DNA from 4 places in the Streptomyces sp. NPDC127119 genome. Region 2 is predicted to be linked to each of the others. Evidence: riboswitches for the same ligand, from Rfam matches in the RefSeq annotation. Region 2 holds a riboswitch; each other region holds the start of a gene.

Region 1 (5,332 bases), on a different contig from region 2:
CCCTGCCCTCGGGCTGGAACTTCTGGACGTTCTGGCAGTACGACAACAGCGGCAGCCTGCCGGGTGACCAGAATCTCTTCAACGGGTCGCTGTCCCAGCTGAAGGCCTTCGCGAGGGGGTGAGCCGGGGAGCGGACCCCCGGGTTCCGCCTCTGTTCGAGGATTTTCCGGGACTTTCGAGAGCCGTCGCCGCCACTTCGACACAAGCGGAATGACGGCACCTCGATTGGGTCACCCCACCGCCCGACTCAGTTCATCTTCCGTTCACCCAGGTTGCTTACGTTCCCCGTGCCACTGTCGTCCAACAGAAGCCTGGGTAAATGGAACACATCACGCTCCTCCTCGGAATCGTGATCGTTACCGCTCTCGTGTTCGATTTCACGAACGGTTTCCACGACACTGCCAACGCGATGGCGACGACCATCTCGACCGGCGCTCTCAAGCCCAAGACGGCGGTGGCCATGTCCGCCGTACTGAACCTCGTCGGTGCGTTCCTCTCCGTGGAGGTCGCCAAGACGATCTCCGGCGGCCTCATCAACGAAGAGGGCATCCGCACCGAAGTGATCTTCGCGGCGCTCGTCGGCGCCATCCTGTGGAATCTGCTGACCTGGCTGCTGGGTCTGCCCTCCAGTTCGTCCCACGCGCTCTTCGGCGGCCTGATCGGCGCCGCGGTGATGTCGGCGGGCTGGTCCTCGGTGAACGGCTCGACCGTGATCACCAAGGTCCTCCTGCCCGCGATCGCCGCACCCGTGGTGGCCGGACTCGCCGCGATGCTCGCCACCCGGCTGACGTACCGGATCAGCAGGCAGGCCGGTGAGAAGGCGACCTCCAAGGGCTACCGCGCGGGTCAGATCACCTCCGCGGGCCTGGTCTCGCTGGCCCACGGCACGAACGACGCGCAGAAGACCATGGGCATCATCACCCTGGCCCTGGTCACCGGCGGGGTGCTCGCGCCCGGCTCGAACCCTCCCCTGTGGGTCATCGTCTCGGCCGGTATCGCCATCGCGCTCGGCACCTACCTGGGCGGCTGGCGCATCATCCGCACCATGGGCAAGGGCCTCACCGACCTCGCGCCGCCGCAGGGCTTCGCCGCCCAGACCAGCGCCGCGACGGTCATCCTGGCCTCCTCGCACCTCGGCTTCTCCCTCTCGACCACGCAGTCCTGCTCCGGCGCCGTGATGGGTTCGGGTCTGGGCCGCAAGGGCGGTGTCGTCCGCTGGTCGACCGCGACCCGCATGTTCGTCGCCTGGGGCCTCACGCTCCCGGCCGCCGGTCTGGTCGGCGCGGGCGCCGAGTTCCTGACCAAGCAGGGCACCTGGGGCATCATCCTCACCGGCGCGCTGCTGATCGCCGGCTCCGCGGTCATCTGGACGCTCTCCCGCCGCCAGCCGGTCACCGTCGACAACGTCAACGACGACCACGAGCCGACGGGCGTCGTGACCACCGCGATCGCCGCCGTCACCCCGCCTCCCGCGGGCCCGGTCGCCCCGGTCACGAGCGGCCTCAAGACCACCATCCCGGGCCCGGACACCGAGCCCGCCCGTCCGGCCACGGTGTAAGGAACGAACCGCATGAAGATCGACTGGGCAGCCCTCGGCTCCGTGTTCGGAGTCAGCCTCATCGCCACCGTCGCCCTCGTGGGCCTCTTCACCCTCGGCATCGTCGGCCTCACCAAGCGCGAGACGGCCGCGGAGCAGGGTGGCTCCGCGACCCTCGCGGTCACCGGCGCGTACGCCTGCTTCGCCGCGTGCGCGGCGGCCGTGGCGTACGGGATCTATCTGATCGTCGCCTGACCCTCGCGGCACGTCCGTTCCGTACGGGACCGCCCCGTCGACCACCTGGTCGGCGGGGCCTTCTCGTGTCCGTGTGTGGGCCTCGGCACACTCTCCCGTCGCAGGTCAACAGCAAGTTGACGGGTGTTCGCGGACCGTGGTGGACTGCCGAGGCCATGTACGTCGGCAGAAGAGGAAGCCGGTGCGAATCCGGCGCGGTCCCGCCACTGTTACCGGGGAGTCGAACCCCCGGGAGCCAGGAACTCTCGCCGTCGGTCTCGTCGAACCAGGGCGTGGACACCCTGAGTGAGGACATATCGCCATGCGCGCCCACCTGTTGTGGACCAGTGTGCCCGGGCCAGGTACCAGGCTTTCGCCTCAACCAGCGGCGGGCTGAACCGATGCGAGCCGAGCGCGTCTTCGCGTACGGCGCCGCCGCCGGCCTCCTCGGTGACCTGCTGCTCGGCGATCCCCGCCGAGGGCATCCGGTCGCCGCGTTCGGGCGGGCCGCGGGAGCCGTCGAGGGGGTCCTGTGGCGCGACCACCGGGGCTGGGGGGCGCTGCACACCGCCGTGTGCGCGGGCGGCGCGGTCTCCCTCGCCGTGGCCGCCGAGCGTTCCCTGCGCACCTCCCCCGTCGCCTCCGTCGCGCTGACCGCCGCCGCCACCTGGGCCGTCGTGGGCGGGACCTCGCTCGGCCGTGAGGCGCGGGCCGTCGGCGGGGCGCTGGCCGCCGGGGACATCGAGGTGGCCAGGGAGCGGCTGCCGCATCTGTGCGGGCGCGACCCGCAGGCGCTGGACGCCGACGGGATCGCCCGCGCGGTCGTCGAGTCGGTCGCCGAGAACACCTCCGACGCCGTCGTGGGCGCCCTGGTGTGGGGCGCGGTCGCGGGCGTGCCAGGACTGGTCGGGTTCCGGGCCGTCAACACGCTGGACGCCATGGTCGGGCACAAGTCGGCCCGTCACCGGCGGTACGGGTGGGCGTCCGCCCGGCTCGACGACATGGTGGGGTGGCCCGGGGCCCGGCTGACCGCGGTCCTCGCCGCCGTCGCCGGGGGGAATCCGCGCGGGGCCGTCACCGCCTGGCGTGCCGACGCCGCCAGGCATCCGAGCCCCAACGCCGGGCCCGTGGAGGCCTCGTTCGCGGGGGCGCTCGGGGTACGGCTCGGCGGCACGCTCTCGTACGCGGGACGGGTCGAGCACCGGCCCGTGCTCAACGGTCCGGGGCGGGCCGTGGGGGTCGGGGACATCGAGCGGGCCGTCCGGCTCTCGCGCCGCGTGGGCCTGCTCGCGCTGGGCGCGAGTGTCGCCGGGCGGCTGCTCGCCACGTCGTTGGTGCCGAAGGCGAAGGGGCGTACGTCATGAGCGCGGGAACGGGCGGGAGAACGGGTGGCGGACCGGGTGGCGGGCTGCTCGTCGCCGGGACGACCTCCGACGCGGGCAAGAGCGTCGTGACCGCCGGGATCTGCCGGTGGCTGGTGCGGCGGGGTGTGAAGGTGGCGCCCTTCAAGGCACAGAACATGTCCTTGAACTCGTTCGTCACCCGCGAGGGCGCCGAGATCGGCCGGGCGCAGGCCATGCAGGCGCAGGCCGCCCGCGTGGAGCCCTCCGTGCTCATGAACCCCGTCCTGCTCAAGCCGGGCAGCGACCGCAGCAGCCAGGTCGTCCTGATGGGCAGGCCCGTGGGCGAGCTGAGCGCGCGCGGCTATCACGGCGGACGCCAGGAGGCGTTGCTCGGGACCGTGCTGGACTGTCTGGCCGAGTTGCGGGGCACGTATGACGCGGTGATCTGTGAGGGGGCGGGCAGTCCCGCCGAGATCAATCTGCGGCGCACCGACATCGTGAACATGGGGATCGCGCGCAACGCGCGGCTGCCCGTGCTCGTGGTGGGGGACATCGACCGCGGCGGTGTCTTCGCCTCGTTCTTCGGGACGGTGGCGCTGCTGTCGCGCGAGGACCAGGAGCTGGTCGCCGGGTTCCTCGTCAACAAGTTCCGCGGGGACGTCTCGCTGCTCGAACCCGGCGTCGACATGCTGCGCGGGCTGACCGGGCGGCACACCTACGGCATCCTGCCCTTCCGGCACGGCCTCGGCATCGACGAGGAGGACGGGCTCAGGGTGTCCCTGCGGGGGGCGGTGCGTGAGTCCGAGGTCTCCTCCCCCGTCGGCGAGGACATCCTGCGGGTCGCCGTCTGCGCGATCCCCCTGATGTCCAACTTCACGGACCTGGACGCCCTCGCCGCCGAACCGGGCGTCGTCGTGCGGTTCGTGGACCGCGCCGAGGAACTGGTCGACGCCGACCTCGTCGTCGTACCCGGCACCCGGGGCACGGTCAAGGCCCTGGAGTGGCTGCGGCGGCGCGGCCTCGCGGACGCCCTGGTGCGCAGGGCCGCCGAAGGACGCCCCGTGCTCGGCATCTGCGGCGGTTTCCAGCTGCTCGGCGAACACATCGAGGACGAGGTCGAGTCGAGGGCCGGTGCCGTCGACGGCCTCGGACTCCTCCCCGTACGGGTGCGGTTCGCGCGCGAGAAGACCCTGACCCGGCCCGTCGGCGAAGCACTCGGCGAACCCGTCCAGGGGTACGAGATCCATCACGGGATCGCCCAGGTCACCGGCGGCGAACCCTTCCTGGACGGCTGCCGGGTCGGCCAGGTCTGGGGGACGCACTGGCACGGCTCACTGGAGTCGGACGGCTTCCGGCGGGCCTTCCTGCGCGAGGTGGCGGCAGCGGCGGGGCGGCGCTTCGTACCGGCCGCGGACACCTCGTTCGAGGGGCTGCGCGAGGAGCAGCTCGACCGGCTGGGCGATCTGATCGAGGAACACGCGGACACGGACGCGCTGTGGCGGCTCATCGAGTCCGGCGCACCGGCCGGACTGCCATTCATCCCACCGGGAGCGCCCGTATGAGCCCGCTCGAAGGCCACTTGGGCCGCCTGGCACATCTGGCACATCTGGGCTATTTGGAGGACGACAACCAGTGAGTACCCCGTTTCCGTTCACGGCCGTGGTCGGTCAGGACGACCTGCGACTGGCACTGCTGCTGAACGCCGTCTCCCCCGCGGTGGGCGGTGTGCTCGTCCGCGGCGAGAAGGGCACCGCCAAGTCCACGGCCGTGCGCGCGCTGTCGGCGCTCATGCCGCAGGTCGACGTCGTCCCCGGCTGCCGTTTCTCCTGTGCGCCGGACGCTCCCGATCCGGCCTGCCCGGACGGCCCCCACGAGGTGGGCCCCGGCGTGCCGCGGCCCGCGCGGATGGTCGAACTGCCCGTCGGCGCCTCCGAGGACCGTCTCGTCGGCGCGCTCGACATCGAACGGGCGCTCTCGGAGGGCGTGAAGGCCTTCGAGCCCGGCCTGCTGGCCGACGCCCACCGCGGACTCCTGTACGTGGACGAGGTCAACCTCCTCCACGACCACCTGGTCGACCTGCTGCTCGACGCGGCGGCGATGGGTGCCTCGTACGTGGAGCGCGAGGGCGTCTCCGTACGGCATGCCGCGCGGTTCCTGCTCGTGGGGACCATGAACCCCGAAGAGGGCGAGCTGCGGCCGCAGTTGCTCGACCGGTTCG
Region 2 (5,332 bases):
AGGACACGCGGCCGCATCGCCACGGCACCCGCGATCGCCGTCCGCTTGCGCTGACCGTAGGAGAGCAGATGGGTCGGCCGCTCTGCCAGGGCCGAGATGTCCAGCGCGGCGAGCGCCTCGTCCACCCGGGCCCGTACCTCGGTGTCGGGCAGGCCGAGGTTCAGCGGTCCGAACGACACGTCCTGGAAGACGGACGCGGCGAACAACTGGTCGTCCGGGTCCTGGACCACCAGCTGGACGGTCGTGCGCAGCAGGGTCAGGCCCTTGCGGTCGTACCGGACCGGCCGGTCCTCCACGGTCAACTGACCGCTGTGCGGGCGCAGTCCGCCGCTGAGCAGCCGCATCAGGGTGGTCTTGCCACTGCCGTTGCGGCCGAGCAGGGCGAGCGCCCGCCCGGCGCGCACCTCGAAGTCGAGGCCGCTGAGCACGGTGGGACCGTCCTCGTACGCGTAGGACGCGCCCCGCAGGGCGACCAGCACGGGCTCGCTCATCGCAGCGGCCTTTCCAGTACGAAGGTGAGTGCGGCCACCACCGTGAGCAGCGCGACACTGGCGAGGGTGAAGCGCGCGGAGATCCGGGCCTCCGGGACCAGGACGCGCAGGGTGCCGTCGTAGCCGCGGCCCGCGAGTCCGGCCTGCAGCCGGGTCGCCCGGTCGAAGGCCCGCACGAAAGCCGTGGCACCGAGCCCGGCCAGCGAACGCCAGGTGGCGGCCCGCGTGGTGTGCCCGAGCCGGGCGGCCTGCGCCTCCCTGATCCGGCGCACCGAGTCGAGGAGCAGGAAGCTCATCCGGTACGTCACCAGGGCCACGTCGACGACCGGCGCGGGCACCCCGGCGTTGACCAGCCGTGGCAGCAGGTCGGACAGGGGAGTGGTGAACGCGAACAGGAGCACGCCGAGGGAGGCGGCCGAGGTACGCAGCAGGAGTTCCCCGGCGCGTACCGGACCACCCTCCGCCAGGGTCACGAACCCGTCCGGGCCGCCGACCTGGAGCAGCAGGGGCAGCGCACCGGTCACGCAGAAGCCCAGCGGCACCCGGTAGGCGCGCCAGAGCCGCCGGGCGGGTACCGCGGCCGGGCCCAGCAGCACAGTGAGGGCGGTCACCAGGACCAGGGCGGCGCCCGGCCAGGGCGGGAGGGAGATCGCGAGGACGGTCAGGCCGAGACCGAGCACGGCCTTGTCCACGGGATGGCGGCGGCGCCAGCGACTGCTGTGCGCCGCCGCGTCGATCGGCAGCACGAAGGTTCAGGCCCGTTCGGTCGGTCGGCTCGGCCCGGCCGCGGACGCACCGGCAGCGTCGGACGCCTTGTCCGTCGGTCCCTGGTCGTCCTCCCGCTGTGCCAGGACCCGCAGTTCGCCCTGGCGCCTGCCCCGGCGCAGGCCGAAGTAGTAGGCGAGGACGCCCGCGCCGAGGGCGGCCTGGAGGGCGAACAGCGCCGACTCGATCTCACCGGAGGGCGGCTCGTACAGGGGTGAGAACCACGGCTCGTAGTCCGGCTCGATCTCGGTGATCGCGGTCTCCGCCTCCGCGTCGGCGCCCGTGAACGGCTCCTTCTTGTGGTCGCCCATGCCGAAGACCAGCGGCAGGACGGCGAGCGCGGCCACCACGAGCAGCAGCAGGGCGTTGATCTTCGCGTTACGGCTCATCGGGCCACCGTCCCGGTCGTCTCGGGCGTCTCGTCGGTCTCGTGAGTCTCGTTCGGGCCGGACTTCCCGGTCCGGGTCCGCCTGCCGGTCAGGAACACACCGAGCCGGGTCAGTTCGCCCTTGCTCGACTGCACCAGCAGCCGCATCACGAGCACGGTGAGCAGGCCCTCGCTGACCGCGAGCGGGATCTGGGTGACGGCGAAGATCGAGCCGAACTTGCCGAGCGCGCCCAGGAATCCACTGCTCGGGTCGGGGAACGCGAGCGCCAGCTGCACGCTGGTGACGCAGTAGGTGGACAGGTCGGCGACGAACGCGGCGAAGAACACCGCGACCATCAGCGGCGCGTCGAACCGCCGGAACAGCCGGTACACCGCGTAGCCGGCCCACGGGCCGACGATCGCCATCGAGAAGACGTTGGCGCCCAGCGTGGTCAGTCCGCCGTGCGCGAGCAGCAGCGCCTGGAAGAGCAGGGTGATGGTGCCCAGGACCGCCATGATCGGTGGCCGGAACAGGATGGCGCCGAGGCCGGTGCCGGTGGGATGCGAACAGCTGCCGGTCACCGACGGCAGTTTCAGTGCGGAGAGAACGAAGGTGAAGGCCCCCGACGCGCCGATGAGGAGCGTGCTCTCGGGATGTTCTCTGACCTCACGGGTGAGCGACCGGACTCCGTGGACGACGAACGGCGCCGACGCGACGCCCCAGGCGACCGCGTGCGCCGGAGGAAGGAAACCCTCGGCTATGTGCATGGCTCAGCAGACCCTCTCCAGCACCTCGTGGATGGTTGACGTGCCTTGGCCGGTCTCCTGGCTTACGGGTAACACCACCCGTGCTCCGCCTTCCCGGGTCCGAGGACCCAGTGGCTGCCCGTGAGGGCCGGAGCCGGACTTCCCGATCACAGTGGCGAGGGCCGCACCGGCATCACACCGATTTCCCGAGCACCAAGGCGTCGTGACAGTAGTGCGCGTACAGGGGTGGTGACAAGCGGCCCTCGGGGGGCGTGAGAGTGGTCACGCGGCGCGCGCCGGTCCTCCCGGTGGGAACGGAGCGCCTGTTCAGCCGCCCTGCACATGGGCCAGGAGTTCCCGCAGCCGCCGGGTCGCGGGGTGGCCGGGGCCGAGGCCGCGCTCGCTGTCGGCCAGGGCTCGCGTGAACAGCTCGGCACTGCGCGCGGGGTTTCCCACCACGTGGTGGACATGGGCGAGTTCGCAGCGGGAGAGCAGGGTGTCGGGGTGGTCGGCGCCCAGGACGCGTTCACGGTCGGCGAGCGTGCGCTCGTGGAGCGGGACGGCGAGCACGGGGTTCCCCGTCAGCACGTGGGCGCGGGCGAGATTGTCCCGGCACTGCAGGGTGAGCAGGTCGGTGGGTCCCAGGACGCGCTCGCGGGCCGCCAGCGCGCTCTCGTAGAGCGGGACGGCACGGTCCGGGGCGCCCTCCGCCTCGTACGCGCCCGCGAGGTTGTTCCGGCAGGTCAGCGTATGGGGATCGGCGGCGCCCAGGACGCGCTCGCTGTCGGCCAGGTTCCGCTCGGACAGTGAGACTGCCTGCTTGAGGTGTCCTGCCTGCAGACAGGCGCCCGCGAGGTTGTTGCGGGAGCGCAGGGTGTCCGGATGGTCGGGCCCGAGGTCCTGTTCGTGCTCGGCCACCTGACGCTCGACGAAGGCCACCAGGTCGTCCCCGGCCAGGTCAGGGGTGTCCGCGGACCGTCCGCTGTCCGGCCGGGGCATCGGGAGTCCGGCGAAGGACCGTTCCTCCGAGGCCTGTCGCAGTTCCTCGCGCAGCGACCGCATGGTCCCGGCGCACCCCGTGCACGACTGTCCCGCCATCCTGACGACCCCTCTTCCGCCACCTGTTCCCAGCGTACGTACGGCAGGTGTCCCGCGGGCTCCCGGAACAGGCCACACCGCTGCCGGGTGCCGCCTTCTGCGGCGCCGGTCCACAAGAGATGCTGCGGGGGTGTCGATTCGGCTCACCCCGGTTCGTCGGGGAGGTACAGGGTCTCAGGAACACCGGGAGGAACCATGAAGTACATGCTGCTGGTCTGTGGGGACGACACCGCCGACGCCTCGGGGATGGCCCCCGTCGAACCATGGGTGGAGGAGCTGAGCGTGCGCCGCGGTGTACGGCTGCACGGCCACCGGCTGCGGCCCCCGGCCGACGCGGTGACCGTGCGCGTCCGCGAGGGCGAAGTGCTGCGCACCGACGGTCCGTTCGCGGAGACGAAGGAGTACGTCGCCGGGTACGACATCCTTGAGTGCGACAGCCTGGAGGAGGCAGTGGAGGCCGCTTCGAAGCACCCGGTGGCGGCCCTCGGGGCCATGGAGGTGCGCGCGTTCTGGGACGACGAGGACGCCGAGGGGGAGATCCGCCGGCTCGACGCGGAACTGACGGCCGCCGGGCGGGAGCGGGACTTCGACCGGGCGATGGCCTGTTACGCACCGGACGTGGAGGTGTTCCACCCGGTGAGCGGTCTGGAGCAGCGCGGGGTCGAGGCGCTCCGCAAGGCCGAGGAGGTGTGGTTCTCGACGCTGTCCGGGCCGGTCGAGCGCGAGGTGCTCGAATTCCGCGTGCGGGTCGACGAGAGCATCGCCTTCAGCCACGCGCTCGTACGGATGCGCGCCACGCTGGCCGGCGGCCACGCGCTGGACACCACGGCACGGGTGACCACCGGCTACCGGCTGACGGGCGACCGCTGGCTGATCGTCCATCAGCACACGTCCGTGCCCTTCGACGCCGGGGTCCCCGCAGCCGCCGGGTCCTGACACGTCCTGGAGGGGGCCTCCCCGCAGGCCCCCTCCGGCACAGCCGTTACGCGGCCGAGCATGCGCCAAGTCTTGACGTGCCCCTGGCAAGGTGACTCTATGGGAGCGCTCCCACTTTCCCGCAACCCAAGTTTCTTGGCGCTCACTCCCTGGAGTCGCAGTGAGAAGAACAAGAAGCACGACACGGAAGAACCTCGTCAGCGCGTTCCTCGCCGGGCTGGCCGCCCTGCTCGGGCTCGTCGTTCTCGGCGCGCTCGTACCGACCGCCGCACACGCCCAGTTGCCCGGTGACCCGCCCGGCGCGTCTCCGGGCGCCCTCGCGACCGGCCTCCATATCGACGACGGCCGCCTGCTCGAAGGCAACGGCAACGATTTCGTCATGCGCGGCGTCAACCACGCCCACACCTGGTACCCGGGCGAGACGCAGTCACTGGCCGACATCAAGGCCCTCGGAGCCAACTCCGTCCGCGTCGTCCTCTCCGACGGCCACCGCTGGAGCAAGAACAGCCCCGAGGACGTGGCCGCCGTCATCGCCCAGTGCAAGGCCAACCGGCTGATCTGCGTACTGGAGGTGCACGACACCACCGGTTACGGCGAGGACGCCGCGGCCGGCACGCTCGACCACGCGGCCGACTACTGGATCGGCCTCAAGAGCGTGCTCACCGGCCAGGAGAACTACGTCATCGTCAACATCGGCAACGAGCCCTGGGGCAACACCAACCCCGCGGGCTGGACCGATCCCACGGTCGCGGCCGTCAAGAAGCTGCGGGCCGCCGGGTTCGAGCACACCATCATGGTGGACGCGCCCAACTGGGGTCAGGACTGGCAAGGAGTCATGCGGGCCAACGCCCAGGCCGTCTACGACGCCGACACCACCGGCAACCTGATCTTCTCGATCCACATGTACAGCGTCTTCGACACCGCGGCG
Region 3 (5,332 bases), on a different contig from region 2:
GATCCGGTTGACGTGGCTGTGGCCGTTGATCCACGCCACCACGTTCGGGAATCTGCCGAGCAGCGCCAGGACCTCCGCGCCGTCGTGCCGCGGTTCCTCGGAGCGGGCCGCGTCGGGGCGGCGGGTCATGCTCGGGCTGTGGTGATGGCTGAAGACCAGCACCTGGGCGTCGTCGGCCCGGGAGTTGCGTACGAGGCGGCCGTCGGCGTCGTACGACCGGGAACTGTGCGCGGCGAGCGTCCGTTCCAGCCAGCGCAGTTGACCGGTGCCCAGCGAGCCCTCGTAGTGGCCGCTGCGGTACGTCGTGTCGATGCTGACGCCGATGACGTTCTCGGCGATCCGGAAGGAGTAGTACATCCGGTCGCCGTCCAGGCTGTCCTGGGTGTAGCCGTGGCCGACCGGTCCCGCCCCTGCCCGCCCGGGGTCGAGGTGTGCGGCCAGATACTCGTGCGGGGTGCACAGCCGGCGCCGCTCGTCGGCCGTCACGGGCCGTGCCGAGCGGGCGTGCCGTCGCAGGATCGCTTCGAGCACCTCGCTCTTGGGGTCGTCGCCGGTCCGCAGGGCCTTCGCGTAGGCGGCCGTGTCCGTGTCCGGGACCGACAGCAGCTTCCGGGAGCCCGTCGCGAAGTCGCCGAGCGCGGGTGACAGGCAGCCGCCGGGCAGATCGTCGTGGTTGCCCACCGTCGAGTACCAGGGGATGCCGAGCCCCGGGCTGGTCACCGGCCGCCGCGCGGCCGTGAGGAACCCGGGGACGGCGGGCAGCCCGCGCCGCTTGTCCAGGTCGCGCAGGCCCGGGTCGTCCGGGTGCCAGTAGAGGGGGAGCCCCGAGTTCTGGACGCCTTCGTACGCCGACGGGTCGCCGGAGTCGGGAGTGATCCGGCCGCCGCTCATCAGCGTGAGGAACCAGTCGAGTTCGAGCGCGGAGTTGTTGTCGATGTTGTCGCCGGTCGTCATCACGAACGCGGGCGGCAGACCGGTGTGCGGGCCCTCGGCGAGCGCGTTCACCTGCTCCACGAGCGCGACGGCCCCCGCCACGGTCAGCGCCTCCTGAGGACGCCAGGCCGCGGCCCCGCCCGAGCGCAGGAACTCCGTGCGCAGCGGGTTCTGCACATCGGTCAGGTGCAGGTCGGTGAACTGGACGAAGCACGCGAGCGGGGTCCGCCGGTCCGGGCGGCCGGTGGCGGCGGGGGCGAGTTCCTCCCGTACGACCAGGGGCAGGCCCGGACCCGTGACGAGTCGGCGGTAGGTGCCGGAGTGCGGGCTTCCGCTCAGCCGGGCGGTCATGTCCAGGGTGGTGGCCGCGTACGGCGCCGGCCGCCGGGTGGCACGGGCCGGCCGCTGGGCCACCTGTTCGGCTGCGGGAACCGCGGAGGGGCCGGGGCGCTGCGGGGGGACGAGGGTCGCCGCTCCCGCTGCCGCCGTCGCCCCCGCCGCCATCGCGAGGGTGCCGGAGACGAGCAGGAAGCGACGGCGGTCGATGGCCGTCGCGGCTTCCCCATCGGCCGGGTCCCTCCCGGACGGATCCCGTCCGGCCATGTCCTTTCCGGCGGTCCCGGTGATTCCGGAGGTTCCGGTCCTGGGCTGGTCCTGCGGCATGGGTCGGTCCTCCGGTGCCTCCGAGCGGCGCGCTGAACGGAACCACTCATTCAGGCCGCGGGGGCACGGGCGTGGCGCCACCGTGAACACCGCCGGAACAGGAGAAACGTACGAAACGGGCGGCGGAGACCGGCATTCACGTCGAGCCCCCGCCACGTCACGACCGAGCCCCCGCCGCACTGCCGCACGGCCGTGAAAGCCGCCGTGATAGCTTGCGAAAGCCAGTCGAACCCATGTACGTGGGTCAGGGAATCCGGTGGAAATCCGGAGCTGACGCGCAGCGGTGAGGGTGACGGGCGGGGCATCGGCCACTGGACCGGATCGACGGTCCGGGAAGGCGCCTCGTCCGGGTGAACCCGAGTCCGAAGACCTGCTGGCGGCCTCCGCGGTCCCGAGACGGCGGGGGAGCACCGTACGACCGGGCTCCGCGTTCGAGCCCTCGACGTCTGAGGAACTTCCGTGCCCATCGCACGCCCCACCCGCCCTGCCGCCCTGCTCGTTTCCGGGGTCGTTCTGCTGACCGCGTGCGGTGGTGCCGACTCGTCCGGCTCAGCCGGCAAGGACTCCGCGGCAGCCGTCACCCTGGAGAACTGCGGTCACACCGTCCGCGTGGAGTCCCCGCCGCGCAAGGCCGTCTCCCTCAACCAGGGCACCACCGAGATCATGTTCTCGCTGGGCCTCGCCGACCGGATGGCCGGCAGCGCCACCTGGACCGACCCGGTGATGAAGGGCCTGGAGAAGGCCGACGCGCAGGTGAAGCGGATCGCCGACAACAACCCGTCGTTCGAACGGGTCCTGGACGCCGACCCCGACTTCGTCGCCGCCTCGTTCGTGTCCACGCTCGGCAAGGGAGGCGTCGCCACCCGCGAGCAGTTCGAGAAGCTCGGCGTACCCGCGTACGTCTCGCCCTCCGACTGCGCGGGCAAGGACAACACCGGGGACGGCGACGGCGCCCGCAAGAAGCCCCTCGGCATCGACGCCATCTACGGGGAGATACGCGACCTGGCCGAGGTGTTCGGTGTGGAGGAGCGGGGCGACAAGCTGGTCGCCGAGCTCCGGCAGCGCATGAAGAAGGCCACCGCGGGCATCGACGCCTCCGACGTCTCCCTCCTGTACTGGTTCGCCAACTCCGAGTCGCCCTACATGGCCGGCTGCTGCGGCGCCCCCGGCATCATCACCCGGGCGTTCGACGCGAAGAACGTCTTCGACGACACCCACGAGGAATGGCCCCAGATCAACTGGGAGACGGTCGCCGACCGCGACCCCGACGTCCTCGTCATCGGCGATCTGACCCGCAAGTCGCAGACCGCCGAGTCCGCGAAGAAGAAGATCGAGTTCCTGGAGTCCGACCCGGTCACCAAGAACATGACCGCCGTGAAGAAGAAGCGGTACGTCCTGCTCAGCGGGCAGGCCATGAACCCGACCATCCGTACCGTCGAGGGCGTCGAACAAGTGGCCGCCGCCCTGCGGGAGTTCGGGCTCACGGGGTGACTCGCCGGATGGCACGGCCGCGTGTGGGACTGCTCTGCGCGGCTGGTGTGGCACTGCTCGTCGCCTCCGTCGCCGTCGCGATCACCATCGGCCCGGCGGACATCCGCGTCGCCGACGTCTGGTCCGTGGTCGCCTCCCATCTGGGCTGGGGGAGTACGGAGCTGAGCCCCATCCGGGACGGCATCGTCTGGCAGCTGCGGCTGCCGCGCACCCTGCTGGCCGCCGTCTGCGGGGCCGGACTCGCCGTGTGCGGCGCGGTCATGCAGTCGCTGCTGCGCAACCCGCTCGCCGACCCGTTCGTCCTCGGGGTGTCGTCCGGAGCCTCGACCGGCGCGGTCGTCGTGGTCGTCCTCGGCGCGGGCGGCGGCCTGGTGTCGGTCTCGGCGGGCGCCTTCCTCGGCGCGCTGCTGTCGTTCGGACTCGTGCTGCTGCTCAGCCACACCCTCGGCGGGACGACGGACCGCGTGGTGCTGAGCGGGGTCGCCGCGATGCAGCTCTTCTCCGCGCTCACCTCCTTCGTGGTGATGACCGCCGCCGACGCCGAGACCACCCGAGGAGTGCTGTTCTGGCTGCTCGGCTCGCTGGGCGGGGTCGGCTGGACGGACGTCTGGGTCTGCCTCGCCGTCCTGGTGGTCGCGCTGACGGTCTGTCTGGCGTACGCGCGCACGCTGGACGCGTTCGCCTTCGGCCAGGACGCCGCCGCGACCCTCGGGGTGTCCGTGGCCCGCACCCGGCTGGTGCTGCTGTGCGTGACGGCGCTCCTGACGGCCGCGCTCGTCAGCTCGGCGGGCGCCATCGGGTTCGTCGGCCTCGTCCTGCCGCACGCGGCCCGCGCGTTGGTGGGTTCCGGCCACGCCCGGCTGCTGCCGGTCGCCGCCCTCGCCGGCGCGGTGTTCCTGGTGTGGGTGGACACCCTGGCCCGTACCGTCCTCGACCCCCAGGAGGTGCCCGTGGGCGTGGTCACCTCCCTCATCGGCGTACCGGTGTTCGTGCTGGTGCTGTACCGGACGCGGAGGACACGATGACGACCGAGCACGCCGAGACCCCTGAAGGTGCCGGGACCACCGAGGGCGCCGGGACCGCCGGGCGCGCGGAAGGCGTCGAGAAGGGTGCGGCCGTGCCGGATGCCGGCCTCCGGGCCAGCCGCGTCACCCGGACCGCCGACGGACGCGTCATCCTGGACGGCGTCAGCATCAGTCCCGCCCCCGGCACCACCGTCGGCCTCCTCGGACCCAACGGTTCCGGCAAGTCCACGCTCCTGCGGCTGCTCTCCGGCGTCCTCGCCCCGGCCTCGGGCGTGGTCACCCTCGACGGCAGCCCCCTCGGCGAACTGGGCCGCCGCGACATCGCCCGCCGTATCGCGGTGGTCGAGCAACAGGCCGACACACAGGTCGAGTTGAGCGTCCTGGACGTCGTACGCCTCGGCCGCACCCCGCACCGCCGCGCCTGGACACCCCCGTCGCAGGCCGACGAGGAGGCCGTACGCGACGCCCTGGCCCGCACCGGCCTCGCCGACCGCGCCCACCAGTCCTGGCACACCCTCTCCGGCGGTGAACGCCAACGCGTGCAGATCGCCCGCGCCCTCGCCCAGGAACCCCGCGAGCTCCTCCTGGACGAACCCACCAACCACCTCGACATCCAGCACCAGCTCGACCTGCTGAACCTCGTCACCTCGCTGCCGGTCACCAGCGTCGTCGCCCTGCACGACCTCAACCTCGCGGCGATGTACTGCGACCGGCTCGTCGTCCTGCGCGAGGGACGGGTGGTGGCCACCGGGACACCGGGCGACGTACTCACCGAGGACCTCATCGCCGAGGTCTACGGCGTACGGACCGCCGTCACCCGCGACGACTCCGACGGTCCCGACGGCCGTCCGCACGTGCGTTTCCTGGGCACCGTGAGCCGCCCCGCGCCCCAGGAACCCGCGAACGCGTGTCCGGAATGATGTCGGCATCCCTGCGCGCGGCCCCTCGCACGCCTACGCTCAGCCCGTGCTGCGTATCACCGACGCCCGAACAGGCGACCCCGTCACCGCCACCCCGGCCCGCCGGGGCCTGACCCGCGTCGAGGCGCGGGTGGAGCGCCCCGACGCCACCGGCCTGCGCGTGCTCCTGACCGCCGACGTCCTCGTACGGGCCCTGGAGATCGGCGGGACCCCCGTGTGGACCGTACTGACCGGCACGGAGGACCGCGCGGAACTGCGGGCCCGGGCCAGGGCGCTGGGCATCCGGCCGTTCGAGGACGA
Region 4 (5,332 bases), on a different contig from region 2:
CGGCGATCCGGAGTCGGCGCGGCGCAGGCGCCGGCACGAGGCCACCCTCGCCGCCCAGCGCGAGCGCATGGCCCAGGTCGTCGACAACCTGATAGAGGCCGCGGCCGACTCGGGCGCCGACGGTGACGACGGCGAGGGCCTGGTGACGATGTTGCGCGGCGAGGACGCCAAGGTCAGCATGGTCGACGAGTCCGAACTGGCCACCGCCGAACCGGATCTGCTCGCCGGTCCGTTCGCGCACGTCGTCGTGGACGAGGCCCAGGAGCTGACCGACGCGCAGTGGCAGATGCTGCTCCTGCGCTGCCCGTCGCGGAGTTTCACCATCGTCGGGGACCGCGCGCAGGCCAGGCAGGGGTTCACCGAGTCGTGGCGGGAGCGGCTGGAGCGGGTCGGTCTCGACCGGATCGAGGTGGCCTCGCTGAGCATCAACTACCGGACTCCGGAGGAGGTGATGGCGGAGGCCGAGCCGGTCATCCGGGCGGCGCTCCCGGACGCCAACGTGCCGACCTCCATCCGCGGCAACGGCATCCCCGTGGTCCACGGACCGACCGCGGACCGGGACGCGATCCTGGACACCTGGCTCACCGCGCACACGGACGGGATCGCGTGCGTCATCGGCGATCCGACGTTCCGGGCCACGCCTCGCGTCCGGTCGCTGACCCCGGAGCTGGCCAAGGGCCTGGAGTTCGACCTGGTCGTCCTCGTCGACCCGCAGACGTACGGGACGGGTGTCGCGGGGGCGGTCGACCGCTATGTCGCGATGACGCGGGCGACCCGGCAACTGGTCGTCCTCACCAGCGGCTGAGGCCGGTGGGGTTCTTGTGGTCGCCGGGCGGTGACCACAAGGGCCCGTCGCCCGTATGCGCTTGTCCGCCGCCGTGGTCCGGCATTACCGTGCCGCGGTGAAGCTCTTCTCGCTCGCCTGGACCGCGTTGCGCACAGCGGTCGCCGAGGTCCCGGACGAGGACTTCGAGCAGCCGTCGGGCTGCACGGGGTGGCTCGTACGGGATCTGGTGTGCCACCTGGTCATCGACGCCCAGGACATCCTGATCACCCTGGCCACCCCCGCCGACACCGGACCGACCGTGGACGCGGTCACCTACTGGCAGCTCGGCGGGACCCCGGCCGGCGAGGATCCGCTGGACGCGCTGATCCCCCGGCTGGCCGCCGCGTACGGGGAGCCGGAGCTGCTGAAGTTCCACTTCGACGACGTCGGTTCCGCCGCGGGCCGCGCCGCCGGACTCGCCGATCCCACGGCCCGCGTCGGCACCCGCGACGAGGTGCTGACCGTCGGCGACTACCTGTCCGTGTACGTCCTCGAAGCGACCCTGCACCACCTCGACCTGATCTCCCGGCTGACCTCGACCGCCCAGCCGCCCGCCGAGACCCTGGCGGCGGCCCGCGCGTCGCTGGAGCAGATCGCCGGGACCCCGTTCCCGGCCTCGTTCTCCGACAAGGCCGCGCTGCTGATCGGCACCGGACGGCGGACGCCGACCGATGCGGAGAAGACCGCGCTGGGCACCCTCGCAGGGCGGCTGCCGCTCGTACTGGGCTGAGCCGGCACCCGCGGCGGGTACGAGGTCGGCCGGCCGATCGACAGCCCCGCCGTGCCAGTCTCGCGACCTGGGGCCAGGCTCCTGACCTGGACCGTTCACCGCACGACCGCATCGCACCCCCGCCGGTGCGCTCCCGGCGCCGCCCTTCTAGGGTGCCGCCATGGACTCGCAGCACTACCTCTCAGAACTGTTCTCCCTGGACGGCCGGGTCGCCCTGGTGACCGGCGGCAGCTCCGGCATCGGGCGGGGCATGGCGGAAGCGCTGGCCCGCGCCGGTGCGAGCGTCGTCGTCGTGGCCCGCAAGGAAGCGGAACTGCGGGCGACGGTCGAGGAGTTGGCTGCGCTCGGCTGCCGTGCGGCCTGGGTCGGCGCGGATCTCGGTACGCGTGAAGGCGTGCGCGAGGCCGCCGAGCGGGCGGTCGAGGCCTTCGGTGAACCCGACATCCTCGTCAACTGCGCCGGGGTCAACCTCCGGCCGCCGATGAGCGAGCTCAGCGACGAGGTCTGGGACACCACCATGGCCCTGAACCTGGACGCGCCCTTCCTGCTGGGCCGGCGTTTCGGCCCGGCCATGGCCGAGCGGGGCTTCGGGCGGATCATCCACATCACCTCGCAGCAGGCGCACCGCGCCTTCGTCCAGAGCGGCGCCTACGGCGTCGCCAAGGGGGCGCTGGAGTCACTGGCCCGCTCGCAGGCGGAGGCCTGGTCGCCGTACGGGGTCACCGTCAACACGCTGGTGCCGGGCTTCGTGATGACACCGCTGAACCGGCGGCTGTCGTCCGACCCGGAGAAGGTGGCGGCCCTGGCGGCGCGCACGATGGTCGGACGCAACGGCCTCGCGGAGGACTTCGCGGGCGCGGCGGTCTTCCTGGCGAGCGCCGCCTCCGCGTACGTCACCGGGCAGTCGGTCTTCGTCGACGGCGGCTTCTCCGTGCACTGAAAAGTTTTCCACGACCGGGGTGTGCCCCGTAGGGTGGCCGGTGCAGCTGGTTCGCCCCGTCCGCCAGACGGGTGCGTCGCAAGAGGGAACCCGGTGGGAATCCGGGACTGCCCCGCAGCGGTGAGTGGGAACGACCGCCGTCACACGCACTGGGCCCGGCCGGGTCTGGGAAGCGACGGCCAGTAGGTGTCCTCCGCAGGGAGGACGTGCCCGCGAGTCCGAAGACCTGCCAACTGCCCGTGCGCGAACCATTCGTGCGCGGAGATCCCGGTGACCTCGTGGGCGGGTCGGCGTACTTGATCCGGCGGACGACCGCGCTCTGCGCGCGGCTCGGTTTCCGCCCGGTCCGTCACCCCTTCGCGCTCGCGTCCCGTCCCGGGATCCCAGGGAGATATCTCGCGAAGGAGATTTCCGTGACAGCGCAGTCCGCAGCCGCGGCGGCACGGGCCACCGTGTACGGCTACCCCCGCCAGGGACAGAACCGGGAACTGAAGAAGGCCGTCGAGGGCTACTGGAAGGGCCGGGTCGACGCCGAAGCCCTCCGGGCCACCGCCGCCGAGCTGCGCCGGGCCAACTGGCGGCAGCTGGCCGAGGCCGGCGTCCACGAGGTTCCCACCGGTGACTTCTCGTACTACGACCACGTCCTGGACGCCGGTGTCATGGTCGGCGCGATCCCCGCACGCCACCGCGCCGCCGTCGAGGCCGACGCGCTCGACGGCTACTTCGCCATGGCGCGCGGCACCCAGGACGTGGCGCCGCTGGAGATGACCAAGTGGTTCGACACCAACTACCACTATCTGGTGCCCGAGTTGGGTCCGGACACCGTCTTCACGGCCGACTCGAGCAAGCAGGTCGCGGAGCTGAAGGAAGCCCTGGCGCTCGGGCTCACCGCACGTCCCGTCCTCGTCGGACCCGTCACCTACCTCCTGCTCGCCAAGCCCGCCCCGGGTGTCGCCGCCGACTTCGACCCGCTCACCCTCATCGACCGGCTGCTGCCCGTGTACGCCGAGATCGTCGCCGATCTTCGCGCCGCGGGGGCGGAGTGGGTCCAGCTCGACGAGCCCGCCCTGGTGCAGGACCGCACACCCGCCGAGCTGAACACGGCCACCCGCGTCTACCGTGACCTCGGCGCCCTGACCGACCGCCCGAAGCTGCTGGTCGCGTCCTACTTCGCCCGGCTCGGCGACGCCCTGCCGGTGCTGGCCAAGGCCCCGGTGGAAGGTCTCGCGCTGGACTTCACCGAGTCGGCCGCCGCCAACCTGGACGCGCTCGCCGCCGTGGGCGGACTGCCCGGCAAGCGTCTGATCGCCGGAGTGGTCAACGGCCGCAACATCTGGGTCAACGACCTGGAAAAGTCCCTCGGCACGCTCGGCACCCTGCTCGGGCTGGCCGACCGGGTCGACGTGGCCGCCTCCTGCTCCCTCCTCCACGTCCCCCTCGACGCCTCCGCGGAACGCGACATCGAGCCGCAGATCCGCCGCTGGCTCGCCTTCGCCCGGCAGAAGACCGCGGAGATCGTCACTCTCGCCAAGGGCCTCGCGGGCGGCACCGGCGCGATCGCCGCCGAACTCGCCGCCAACCGGGCCGACCTGGCCTCCCGCGCCGGGTCCGCGATCACCCGCGACCCCGCCGTACGGGCCCGGGCCGCCGCCGTCACGGACGCCGACGCCCGCCGCTCCCTGCCGTACGCCGAGCGGGCCGCGGCCCAGCGCGCCCGCCTCGGCCTGCCGCTGCTGCCGACCACCACCATCGGCTCGTTCCCCCAGACCACGGAACTGCGCACGGCACGGGCCGACCTGCGCGCCGGGCGGATCGACAGCGCCGGGTACGAGGAGCGCATCCGGGCCGAGATCGGCGAGGTGATCTCGTTCCAGGAGAAGACCGGCCTCGATGTGCTCGTGCACGGCGAACCCGAACGCAACGACATGGTCCAGTACTTCGCCGAACAGCTCACCGGATACCTCGCCACCCAGCACGGCTGGGTCCAGTCCTACGGCACGCGGTACGTCCGCCCGCCGATCCTCGCCGGAGACATCTCCCGCCCCGAACCCATGACGGTGCGCTGGACGACGTACGCCCAGTCGCTCACCGCCAAGCCGGTCAAGGGCATGCTGACCGGGCCCGTCACCATGCTCGCCTGGTCCTTCGTCCGCGACGACCAGCCCCTCGGCGACACCGCCCGCCAGGTCGCCCTCGCCCTGCGCGACGAGGTGAACGACCTTGAGGCGGCCGGGACTTCGGTCATCCAGGTCGACGAACCCGCCCTGCGCGAGACGCTGCCGCTGCGGGCCGCCGACCGTCCGGCGTATCTGGCGTGGGCCACCGAGGCCTTCCGCCTCAGCACCGGCGGCGTACGCCCGGACACCCAGATCCACACGCACATGTGCTACGCCGAGTTCGGTGACATCGTGCAGGCCATCGACGACCTCGACGCCGACGTCATCAGCCTGGAGGCGGCACGCTCGCACATGCAGGTCGCCCGCGAGCTGGCCGGACACGGTTATCCGCGCGAGGCGGGGCCCGGTGTGTACGACATCCACTCGCCCCGGGTGCCGAGCACGGACGAGGCCGCCGCCCTGCTGCGCAAGGGACTTGAGGCCATCCCCGCCGAGCGCCTCTGGGTCAACCCCGACTGCGGTCTGAAGACCCGGGCCTGGCCCGAGACCCGCACGTCCCTGGAGAACCTGGTCGCCGCGGCCCGCACGATCCGCACGGAGCTGTCCACGTCCTGATGCACGCGGCGGGCCGGGAGCAGGGGCGCGGGCCCCCGGCTCCCGGCCCGCACCAGGGCTATTCGGCTGTCGCCAAAATGTCCGACTCGCACAATCCTGGAGCT

What was found. A riboswitch is a leader RNA that binds a small molecule or an ion and turns the genes downstream of it on or off. The one in region 2 is predicted to bind cobalamin.
Region 1: linked by a shared signal. The riboswitch ahead of ACFVH5_RS34350 (cobalamin biosynthesis protein) and the one ahead of ACFVH5_RS13225 (energy-coupling factor ABC transporter permease) in region 2 are both predicted to bind cobalamin.
Region 3: linked by a shared signal. The riboswitch ahead of ACFVH5_RS25835 (ABC transporter substrate-binding protein) and the one ahead of ACFVH5_RS13225 (energy-coupling factor ABC transporter permease) in region 2 are both predicted to bind cobalamin.
Region 4: linked by a shared signal. The riboswitch ahead of metE (5-methyltetrahydropteroyltriglutamate--homocysteine S-methyltransferase) and the one ahead of ACFVH5_RS13225 (energy-coupling factor ABC transporter permease) in region 2 are both predicted to bind cobalamin.

The regions. Positions count from the first base shown of each region.
Region 1 covers NZ_JBHXTO010000121.1:15,826-21,157, forward strand. Annotated here, with positions in the region: gene ACFVH5_RS34335 (lysozyme) at 1-122, shown strand, start outside; gene ACFVH5_RS34340 (anion permease) at 320-1,558, shown strand; gene ACFVH5_RS34345 (hypothetical protein) at 1,571-1,792, shown strand; cobalamin riboswitch at 1,924-2,057, shown strand; gene ACFVH5_RS34350 (cobalamin biosynthesis protein) at 2,173-3,135, shown strand; gene ACFVH5_RS34355 (cobyric acid synthase) at 3,132-4,676, shown strand; gene ACFVH5_RS34360 (putative cobaltochelatase) at 4,747-5,332, shown strand, end outside.
Region 2 covers NZ_JBHXTO010000022.1:47,927-53,258, forward strand. Annotated here, with positions in the region: gene ACFVH5_RS13210 (energy-coupling factor ABC transporter ATP-binding protein) at 1-491, opposite strand, end outside; gene cbiQ (cobalt ECF transporter T component CbiQ) at 488-1,237, opposite strand; gene ACFVH5_RS13220 (energy-coupling factor ABC transporter substrate-binding protein) at 1,244-1,645, opposite strand; gene ACFVH5_RS13225 (energy-coupling factor ABC transporter permease) at 1,642-2,391, opposite strand; cobalamin riboswitch at 2,421-2,603, opposite strand; gene ACFVH5_RS13230 (tetratricopeptide repeat protein) at 2,698-3,432, opposite strand; gene ACFVH5_RS13235 (nuclear transport factor 2 family protein) at 3,664-4,404, shown strand; gene ACFVH5_RS13240 (cellulase family glycosylhydrolase) at 4,565-5,332, shown strand, end outside.
Region 3 covers NZ_JBHXTO010000068.1:22,698-28,029, forward strand. Annotated here, with positions in the region: gene ACFVH5_RS25830 (TIGR03767 family metallophosphoesterase) at 1-1,536, opposite strand, end outside; cobalamin riboswitch at 1,802-1,989, shown strand; gene ACFVH5_RS25835 (ABC transporter substrate-binding protein) at 2,056-3,087, shown strand; gene ACFVH5_RS25840 (FecCD family ABC transporter permease) at 3,096-4,112, shown strand; gene ACFVH5_RS25845 (ABC transporter ATP-binding protein) at 4,109-5,032, shown strand; gene ACFVH5_RS25850 (hypothetical protein) at 5,079-5,332, shown strand, end outside.
Region 4 covers NZ_JBHXTO010000148.1:8,614-13,945, reverse strand. Annotated here, with positions in the region: gene helR (RNA polymerase recycling motor ATPase HelR) at 1-805, shown strand, start outside; gene ACFVH5_RS37340 (maleylpyruvate isomerase N-terminal domain-containing protein) at 903-1,556, shown strand; gene ACFVH5_RS37335 (SDR family NAD(P)-dependent oxidoreductase) at 1,717-2,496, shown strand; cobalamin riboswitch at 2,527-2,745, shown strand; gene metE (5-methyltetrahydropteroyltriglutamate--homocysteine S-methyltransferase) at 2,910-5,228, shown strand.